3 regions of the Endozoicomonas sp. SCSIO W0465 genome follow, and region 2 is predicted to be linked to each of the others. Evidence: predicted binding sites of a transcription regulator. Region 2 holds the regulator's gene; each other region holds the start of a gene.
What was found. The regulator FNR, encoded in region 2, switches genes on or off when oxygen is low (the NO sensors DNR and NnrR bind a similar motif). The targets are predictions, from matches to a motif close to TTGATNTANATCAA.
Positions count from the first base shown of each region.

Region 1: a site for FNR is predicted at 1,654-1,667, ahead of nagE (N-acetylglucosamine-specific PTS transporter subunit IIBC). Genes of this name have one in related genera too.
Region 3: a site for FNR is predicted at 1,469-1,482, ahead of frdA (fumarate reductase (quinol) flavoprotein subunit). Genes of this name have one in related genera too.

Region 1 is NZ_CP092417.1:6,970,937-6,974,096, forward strand. It holds gene nagE (N-acetylglucosamine-specific PTS transporter subunit IIBC) at 1-1,549, opposite strand, end outside; gene nagB (glucosamine-6-phosphate deaminase) at 1,800-2,600, shown strand; gene nagA (N-acetylglucosamine-6-phosphate deacetylase) at 2,602-3,160, shown strand, end outside.
Region 2 is NZ_CP092417.1:5,156,808-5,159,967, forward strand. It holds gene MJO57_RS23010 (TraR/DksA family transcriptional regulator) at 1-64, shown strand, start outside; gene MJO57_RS23015 (hypothetical protein) at 121-723, opposite strand; gene MJO57_RS23020 (adenine phosphoribosyltransferase) at 808-1,365, opposite strand; gene fnr (fumarate/nitrate reduction transcriptional regulator Fnr) at 1,445-2,203, opposite strand; gene hemN (oxygen-independent coproporphyrinogen III oxidase) at 2,658-3,160, opposite strand, start outside.
Region 3 is NZ_CP092417.1:5,550,842-5,554,001, reverse strand. It holds gene MJO57_RS24785 (IS4 family transposase) at 1-289, shown strand, start outside; gene MJO57_RS24780 (aromatic amino acid transport family protein) at 270-1,319, shown strand; gene frdA (fumarate reductase (quinol) flavoprotein subunit) at 1,624-3,160, shown strand, end outside.

The DNA.
Region 1 (3,160 bases), 1.8 Mb from region 2:
CGAACAGTGCGCTATTCACCGGTTCAACAGAATTTACGTCCATTTCTTTCTTCACTGTTTCCGGGGAAACAGCCTCCCGGGAAACAGCAGCTGCTAATTCCCGGGCCTGACCAGGCAACTGGATAGCATTCAGATCTTCATCAGCGGCAATTTCCTTCATTTCACCAGCAATGATTTCTGCCTGTGGACCAAGAATAATCTGCAGGTTTTTCTCACCTACACGAATCATACCGCTGGCACCCAGAGCCTTGATGACACTCTCATCAGCAACAGAGGGGTCTTTCAGTGTCAGACGCAGACGGGTGATACAGGCGTCGATGTTGGTGACGTTATCCAGACCACCAATCGCCCTGGTGAACTGACGAGCCTGATAAGCGTTGTCGCTCATGCCCTGTTTGTCCACTGCCGACACTTCTGAAGCACTCTCTGCCAAAGAACCGTCTTCATCTTCACGACCAGGCGTTTTCAGGTTGAATAGTTTGATGGCAAAGTAAAAAACGCAGAAGTAGATGGCGGCAAATGCCAGACCAATAACAATCAGGGTCCATGGTTTAGTTGCCAGTCCCCAGTTTAGCACCATGTCAAACAGACCGGCGGAGAAACCAAAACCACTCAGAACGCCCAGGGCATTGGTAACCACCAGAGAAGCACCGGTCAGCACAGCGTGAGCAGCATACAGGCCAGGAGCCAGGAACATGAACATGAATTCCAGAGGCTCGGTAATACCGGTCAGGAACGCCGTCAGGGCAACCGAGAAAAGCACACCACCCACCTGTGTACGACGGCTCTTATGGGCAGTCAGGTACATGGCCAGAGCTGCTGCAGGCAGACCAAACATCATGACCGGGAAGAAACCGGTCATGAACATCCCGGCCGTTGGATCACCAGCAAAGAAACGATGCAGATCACCGTTGACGACTTCACCGGCAGCATTGGTAAAGTCACCCAGACCAAACCAGAAGTAAGAGTTCAGAACGTGATGAAGTCCGAAAGGAATCAGGCCACGGTTCAGAGTACCGTAAACAAACTGGCCAACAGGACCAGAATCAGCAACACCGTGACCAAAAACATCAATACCATTTTGAATGGCAGGCCAGATGTGACCACATGCCCAGCCGATTGCCAGCATGAACAGACCGGTCATGATCGGTACCAGACGCTGGCCACCGAAGAAGCCAAGGTAAGTCGGCAACGACACCGCATGAAAACGGTTATAGGAATGACCGGCAACCATACCGCTGATGATACCACCGAAGAAGGACATATCGATGTCAGGATTAATGGTTGCCGTCGTTGCTTTCAGAATGAAAAAGCCAACAGCACCGGCAATGGCTGCAGCGCCGGCACCATCAAACGCCAGGCCTACCGCTATACCCATAGAAAACAAAAGTGCCAGATTACTGAAAATCGCGTTCCCCGCCTGCGCCATAAAGGGAATATCCAGCAAATCAGGCTGGCCCAGACGAAGCAGCAAGGCTGCGACAGGAAGAACGGCAATAGGCAGCATCAGCGCCTTACCGAGTTTCTGCAAGTAACCAAGGATGTTCATGATTGATCAACCATTAATTCTTTATAGTGAGAGTATGTCTAGTTCTGTGTGCCGCTAAATCTTACTGATTTATTTTTTTAAACAAAATAAAAACCCTGGGAAAGTTGATCCAGATCATTATTTCAAGACATTTTCTGCCCATTTACCGCCTTGCCAATTGCAGTTATTTTTCATCAAAAAATAAATAAGCTATGATCTAAAACATCACAATTCCTCCTGAGCAGATTGAGAGAAGCCCGGAGTTTACGACATGCGCTTTATACCTCTGAAAGACAAACCCGCAGTTGGCCGTTGGGCTGCCCGATACATCGTCAACCGTATCAAGGCATTTAATCCGACGCCTGAGCAACCCTTTGTGCTTGGTCTGCCTACCGGCGGTACGCCAATCCCGACTTACCAGGAACTGGTTCGTCTGCATCAGGAAGGGGAAGTAAGCTTTGCCAATGTTGTTACCTTCAACATGGACGAATACGTTGGCCTGCCAGCCAATCACCCTGAATGCTACCGGATGTTCATGCACCGCAACCTCTTTGATCATGTGGATATCCCGGCAGCGAACATCAACTTTCTGGATGGTAATGCAGACAACCTGGAAGCTGAGTGTCTGCGCTATGAAGAAGCGATTAAAGGTTATGGCGGCATTGAGCTGTTTATGGGTGGTGTCGGACACGATGGGCACATCGCATTTAATGAACCCGGTTCTTCACTCGCCTCCCGTACCCGCCTGAAGACGCTGACCACTGAAACCCGTGAAGCGAACGCTCGCTTCTTTGATCAGGACATCAGCCACGTACCAAAACTGGCGCTTACCGTGGGCGTGGGAACGGTTCTGGACTCCCGTGAGCTGATGATTCTTGCCACGGGTTCTGATAAATCCCGTGCGGTTCAGGCCTCGGTTGAGGGATCAGTGAACCATATGTGGACGATCTCAGCCCTCCAGCTTCATCCAAAAGCGATGATGATCTGTGATGATCCTGCAACTCTGGACCTGAAAGTTCGCACTCTGCGCTACTTCCAGGATATCGAATCTGAGAATATCAAGGACTTTTGATATGTCTGCGGAGCTTATCATCAGCCCGGAAAAGACTTATGCCCTGGTTAATTTCAAACCGTTAACCGTTAATCCGGGGCAGGCGTCGATTGATACCATCATCATAGAGAATGGCCGAATTTCGGCCATTGGCAGGGCAGAGGATATTGCCGGTGATCATCAGGGTGATGACAGTCTGGAAAAAGTAGACATCAGTGGTCTTACGTTAAGCCCCGGTTTTATCGACTTGCAATTAAACGGCTGTGGCGGTGTGCTTTTTAACAGTGATATCTCCATTAATACGCTTGATATCATGCATGAAACCAATCTCCGCTCAGGTTGCACTGCATTTCTTCCTACGCTAATTACCAGCAGTGATGAGGATATACGACAAGCAGTTAATATCACCCGTGACTACATGGCCATGCATCCGGATCGTGTACCCGGTGTTCACCTGGAAGGTCCTTACCTGAATCTTCAGCGCAAAGGCATTCATGATCCGGACTACATCCGTGAGCCATCTTCTGCAATGATCGACTTTTTCTGTGACAATGCAGATGCCATTGCCATGGTGACACTGG
Region 2 (3,160 bases):
GCGTCTGGAAGTTATGCCTTATGCTGACCTGTGCGTTAAATGCGCAGAAGCCCGCGGCCTATAGTGGGTGTGAGATCACGAAGCATACGATCAGTGCCGCCAGGAGGCTGAATAACAGTCTCAGGCGGGCTTGGCTGCAGCCCGGTTAAAGTACGCGGACTCCTCTGTGGAGCTACCTGATTCAATAATCATCTGTTGATAGCTTTCACAGAAACTCTTGATGGTTCCCGGATTTCTGCTGTGAAACTGCTTTTGCCATAACTTGCCCAAAGCGGCGATATCGTCCTGATCGATGTTCTCTATTTTCAGGCCCGATCGATGATAGATAAGCCATGCAATGGCCGTGGCGTAAACCAGATTGGTGGCAAGCTCATGATGGGGATGGGAAAGAAACTCTCGCTGACTGGCCAACCCACGAACCTTGCTGGAGAGATCAGGGTTTGGAGCAAGAAATAAATCCCAGATATTTCTGTGCATACGCGGTGATATTTGATAAATACCAAGGGCCTGATGATTGGCCAGTTTCAGGTGAAAGCCGAGTCCTGACTCTCTGGCAGCAGTACCAAGCAGCAGATTTTCAGCGGTTGGGCTCCACATGCCCAGATGCTTAAGTGCTGGGCGAACCACATAGTGTCGCAATTCCTTGGCACAAATTCCCATATGAAAAGTCCTTTTTTCCGGGGAAGTACCTTCCGGCTGAATGCTTCCACGCCTGCCGGACAAGATTCTGGAGCCGACTCAGGAATACTGGCACCGGCCCTATGAGAGATATCGTATCATCCCTGAAATTCTGAACTGATGATGGTCTTATTCGCCTTCAAAACTGCACAGGGTGTAGGTTGGAATGCCGGCCGCATTGAGTTTATCAGCACCTTTGAGGTCGGGCAGGTTGATAATGGCAGCGGCCTCCAGAATGCTGGCCCCGGCATTTCGGATCAACTGATCTGCTGCCAGCAAAGTGCCGCCGGTGGCGATAAGATCATCCATCAACAGGATTTTTTCACCAGCCTTAACGGTGTCTTCATGCATTTCCAGCACGGCTTTTCCATACTCAAGGTCATACTCAACACAGAGGGTTTTACCGGGTAGTTTACCTTTCTTACGAAACAGTACCAGTGGCTTGTTCAGGATATAGGCCAGTGTCGAGCCAAGCAGGAAACCACGGGCATCCAAAGCGCCAATACGATCAAAAGCCTGACGCTCATAACGCTGAACCATGACATCTACGGTCTTGCGCCATGCTTCCGGGTTTTCAAACAGCGTGGTGATATCCCTGAACAGGATACCTTCATGAGGCCAGTTCGGTATGGTTCTGATTTGGGATCGCAGATATACCTGAACGGATGAGCTTTCGTTTGTATGCATGGGAGAGAGCATGCCGCTATCAGTCAATAGAACAAATGGAAGAAGCCACCTCAAAGGGTAGCTTCATCAGCGAATAAAGTCATGCGCCGGTGACAATCGGGTTTGGTTCCAGCGTTTTTCCGCCGGCCAGTGTGCATAGCTCAACAGAGTTGCGAATTTCGATTTCCTTGCCCACCGCTGAGATCAGGCCATTTTTCTGGAATCGGGTAAATACACGACTTACGGTTTCTACCGCCAGGCCCAGGTAGTTCCCCATCTCATTTCTCGACATGGACAGTCGGAACGACTGGGAAGAAAAACCACGGCGACGAAAACGGCTGGCCAGATTGATCAGGAACGTGGCAATGCGTTCATCTGCGTTTTTCTTGGAGAGCAGCATCATCATTTGCTGATCTTCGCGGATGCGCTTGCTCATCAGTCGCATCAAATGGCGGCGAAGCTCCGGAAACTGATCTGAAAGGGTTTCCAGCTGCTCGAAAGGAATTTCGCAGATCATGGTGGTTTCCATAGCCTGGGCAGAAACCGGGTAGGTATCCGTATCCATGCCACTCAGGCCAAGAATTTCACTGGGCAGGTAAAATCCGGTGATTTGTTCCTCACCTTCATTGGTCGCCGTGTACGTTTTGATAGCCCCGGAGCGAACAGCAAAGACACTGGTGAAGGGGTCGCCTTCCAGAAACAGGTGTTCGCCTTTTTTCAAAGGACGTCCACGCTTGATAATGTGATCCAGCTGATCAATATCCTTAATGCTTAGTGCCAGTGGCAGGCACAGTGAGCTGAGGCTGCAGTCTCTGCAGGCCACATGGCTCGGCTGTCGGACGTTGGGCTTTGACGTCATTGAGAGGCCTCAAAGTCGTATTTGCGAAATTCGACACTGTTTTATCGGAAAGCCAAGTTTATGAAAAATATTACCGGAGTGTAAATCAGGTATATACGCAGCCGGACAGATCTAAAGAAGTAGTTTAGTACTGCTTCAGTAAGGCGTCATAAACGATGTTCCGATGAGATTTCTCTGCTGTGTCGTCTATCCAGCTCAGGGCTGACATCGATAATAGTACCGGTCATTGCACCTGGTGGTTGTGTGTCTTTGTCCCCGGAAAAGTCCATCCGACGTTGTCTTGCGTCACAGGATTGAATTTCCGTTCGTGGTGTTTGACTGACCCGGCAGATTTTGCACTTATGTTTCAAGTAAATCAATGTGAGAGTGGTGATAAAGAGTAGTCAGTTTCGGTTTTCTTCTGATAAGCAGGCCGCAAGTCGGTTCGCGTGCGAACCGACTTGCGGCCTGCTTATCAGATAACCTTTGAGTAGAGCGGCTTTTCTTTCATCTCCGGTTGATGGAGATAGTGGTCGAACTGCATACAGATGTTACGGATCAGCAGGGTTCCTTTAGGCAACACTTCCAGCAAGCCATCACTATTGTAACTGACAAGGCCGTCTTCCCTCATAGGCTCAAGCCTTGCCAGCTCATCACGGAAGTAATCTCTGAATTGAATGCCAAACTGCGCTTCAATATCGCTGAAGTTCAGTTTGAAGTGGCAGATCAGCTGGGTAATCACTGTCTGGCGGACTTTGTCATCATCTGTCATCTTCAGGCCGCGTACCATCGGCAACTGCTGTTCATTGATCATTGCGTAATACTGGGCTTCATCCGTGCTGTTCTGAATATAGGTGTCGCCTACCTGGCTGATGGCAGACACACCCATGCCGATCAGGTCGCAGTGGCCATGGGTGGTATAACCCTGAAAATTCCGGTGCAGAGTACCTTCTTCCCGGGCAACGGCCAGCTCATCGT
Region 3 (3,160 bases), 390 kb from region 2:
GATGTCCTTTGTGGTTGTGACGTTGAAAAGGTACCTTGCCCATGCTGCACAGGCGAACCTCTGTGAAAGTGGGAGCATTGAGGAAATCTCGACGCACAAGGTGATGAAAAGTGGGACTCACCTGTTTGGTAATGTGATTTCATCGTTGATGAATGCAGGAAAGTCATTGGTCTCATGCATTAAAAAGCTACTGGACTTCTGGGGAAATAATGCGAAACGAGAACACCCTGCACGGGATGGTTGTTCAGGGCGTACAAGATTAGGCCTTTGTGCGGTGGGTGGGGCTTAATGTCTACCTTAAGAACGGTAACTTAGCCAACCCTGGCTGTAATTTGTATACCATGGCCAGCAGAACATTAGGGCGGATAGGGAAGGTTTTGTCTGCAATTGCGCCTCTTGGGCTATTTTACGCATTGATGTCAGCGTATTTTTCCGGGGGAGGATCTTTACTGGCGCAATACGTTCAATTAGTGCTTCCCGGAGCCTCAGCCCAACTGTGTGTGATTTTCTTTGCTCTGGTTGCTGGTGCCTTTGTTTATTACAGTACCCGGGCCGTGGATCTTGTTAACCGTATCTTTTTCACCCTGATGATCGTTACTTTCATTTTTGCCCTGATTTCACTGGCACCTTCGGTGCGTTATGAGAGTATGGTTCATACGGCAAAGGTTGAATGTTTATCGGTTCTGGCTGCGCTGCCGGTCATATTTACATCGTTTGGTTATCATGGTGGCATTCCCAGTATTATCATTTATCAAAAGAAGCAGCTGAAGCATATCCCGTTTGTTTTTCTTTTAGCGACCTTGATTCCGCTGACGATTTATACATTCTGGCTGATGGCGGTGCTGGGGGTATTACCGGAAGGTTTATTACTGAGAATCAGCCAGTCATCAGGGGCAACGGCTCATTTAATTTCAGCATTGAGCGGTGATAACGATGTACACACTATCCTTTATCTATTTTCTGATCTGGCTTTGTTGACTTCAGTGTTAGGCGTTGCGCTTGGGCTGTTTGATTATCTTGCCAGCTTACTACAAAGGGAGGATACCCGAATCCACCGGCTGCAAACCGCGTTGGTGACATTCATCCCGCCTGCTGTTATTGCCATTATGTTTCCGGATGGTTTTGTCCCGGCTTTAGGGTATGCTGCGATTGCTCTGGTCATTCTGGGTATCCTTCTGCCTACGGCCATGGTCTACGTACTAAGAAAAGATCCGGCCTATGAAAACCCGTTTCGGGCACCAGGGGGAACCATGTTGATGTCAAGCTGTTTTGTGTTTGGCTGTATTATCATTCTGTCCCAGTTTATTTCCAGGCTATAGGTTTTTTTGCGTAAGTTGAGAATGAAAAGTGAACCTTTGGTTAATTAAACAATAGATCTGCATACATTAAAATTTAAACTGTCGTTTATAGTGGTTAATGCTGTTTGTTCATATTAAAAATATGTTTTTTCCGAAAATCTGATTAATCTTTGTTCTAAGTCAATGGCTTTAATTTTTTTGGTTATATAAACTTCGGTTCTAGATTTTTAACCCTTCTTTAATTATTCAATTTAGCCAGTTCGCTGGCTGTCTCTGTTTGGGACTCTTCCCGGAGATGGTGGTGAACAGTGGTAGAGGTTTGCGTATGCAGGTCATAAAGGCTGATGTAGCCATTGTCGGTGCCGGAGGTGCCGGTCTTCGGGCTGCGATTGCCGTTGCCGAAAAAAATCCTGAGCTCAAAGTAGCATTGATTTCCAAAGTCTACCCTATGCGGAGTCATACGGTGGCAGCAGAAGGCGGTTCAGCCGGTGTCATTCAGGATCATGACTCTCTGGAAAACCACTTTGTTGACACGGTTGCCGGTGGCGACTGGCTCTGCGATCAGGATGTTGTGGATTACTTTGTTTCCCACGCCACCGAAGAGATGATTCGCCTGGAGCACTGGGGTTGCCCATGGAACCGTAAGGACGACGGTAACGTAAACGTTCGTGCTTTTGGTGGTATGAAAATTGAGCGCACCTGGTTTGCTGCCGACAAGTCCGGCTTCCATATGCTTCACACGTTGTTCCAGACATCCACCAAGCACCCATCCATTGAGCGCTTCGATGAGTATTTTGCCACTGACCTGATCATGGAAGATGGCCGTGCTCAGGGCGTTGTTGCCATTGAAGTGAAAACTGGCGAGCCAAAAGTATTCCTGGCGAAATCAGTGGTTCTGGCAACAGGCGGCTCTGGTCGTATTTTCCGTTTCAACACCAACGGTGCCATTGTGACCGGTGACGGTCATGCCATGGCCCTGCGTGCTGGTGCACCGCTGCGTGATATGGAATTTGTTCAGTACCACCCAACCGGTCTGCCAGGCTCCGGTGTATTGATGACGGAAGGTTGTCGTGGTGAAGGCGGTATCCTGTTGAACAAGGATGGTTACCGTTACCTGCAGGATTATGGTCTGGGGCCAGAGACTCCGGTTGGTCAACCAAAGAACAAATACATGGAACTGGGGCCACGTGACAAGCTTTCCCAGGCCTTCTGGCAGGAGCAGCGTAAAGGCCGCACCATTGAAACGCCACTGGGTGATGCGGTGCATCTGGACCTGCGTCATCTGGGCGAACAAAAGCTGATGGAGCGTCTGCCACTGATCTGCTCCCTGGCAAAAAACTACCTGGGGGTTGATCCGGTTCATCAGCCAATTCCGGTTCGTCCTGCGGTTCATTACACCATGGGTGGTGTCAGAGCGGACATCAACTGTGCCACCGATCTGGCCGGTCTTTTCGCTGCCGGTGAATGTGCCAGCGTTGGTATGCACGGTGCCAACCGTCTCGGCTCCAACTCTCTGGCAGAGACTGTGGTCTTCGGTAAGGTTGCCGGTGAAAGCGCGGCTGATTTTGCCAGCCAGAATATAATGTCTGACGAACGCAAATTGCTGGACCAGGCAAAAGCGCACCTGGCAGCCATCGAAAGTCTGCGTAACGCCAACGGCACTGAAAAAGCATCTCACCTGCGTCATGAAATGGTGAAAACCATGGAAGACAGCTTTGGCATTTACCGGGTGGGTGAAGAGATGCAGGCCGGTCTGGACAAGATCTCCGAACTGCGTGAGCGTTTCAAAAACGTCAAGGTGGAAGACAAGAGCAAGGTCTTCAATACCGAACTGCTGCAGGCCTTTGAGCTACAAAGCTCCC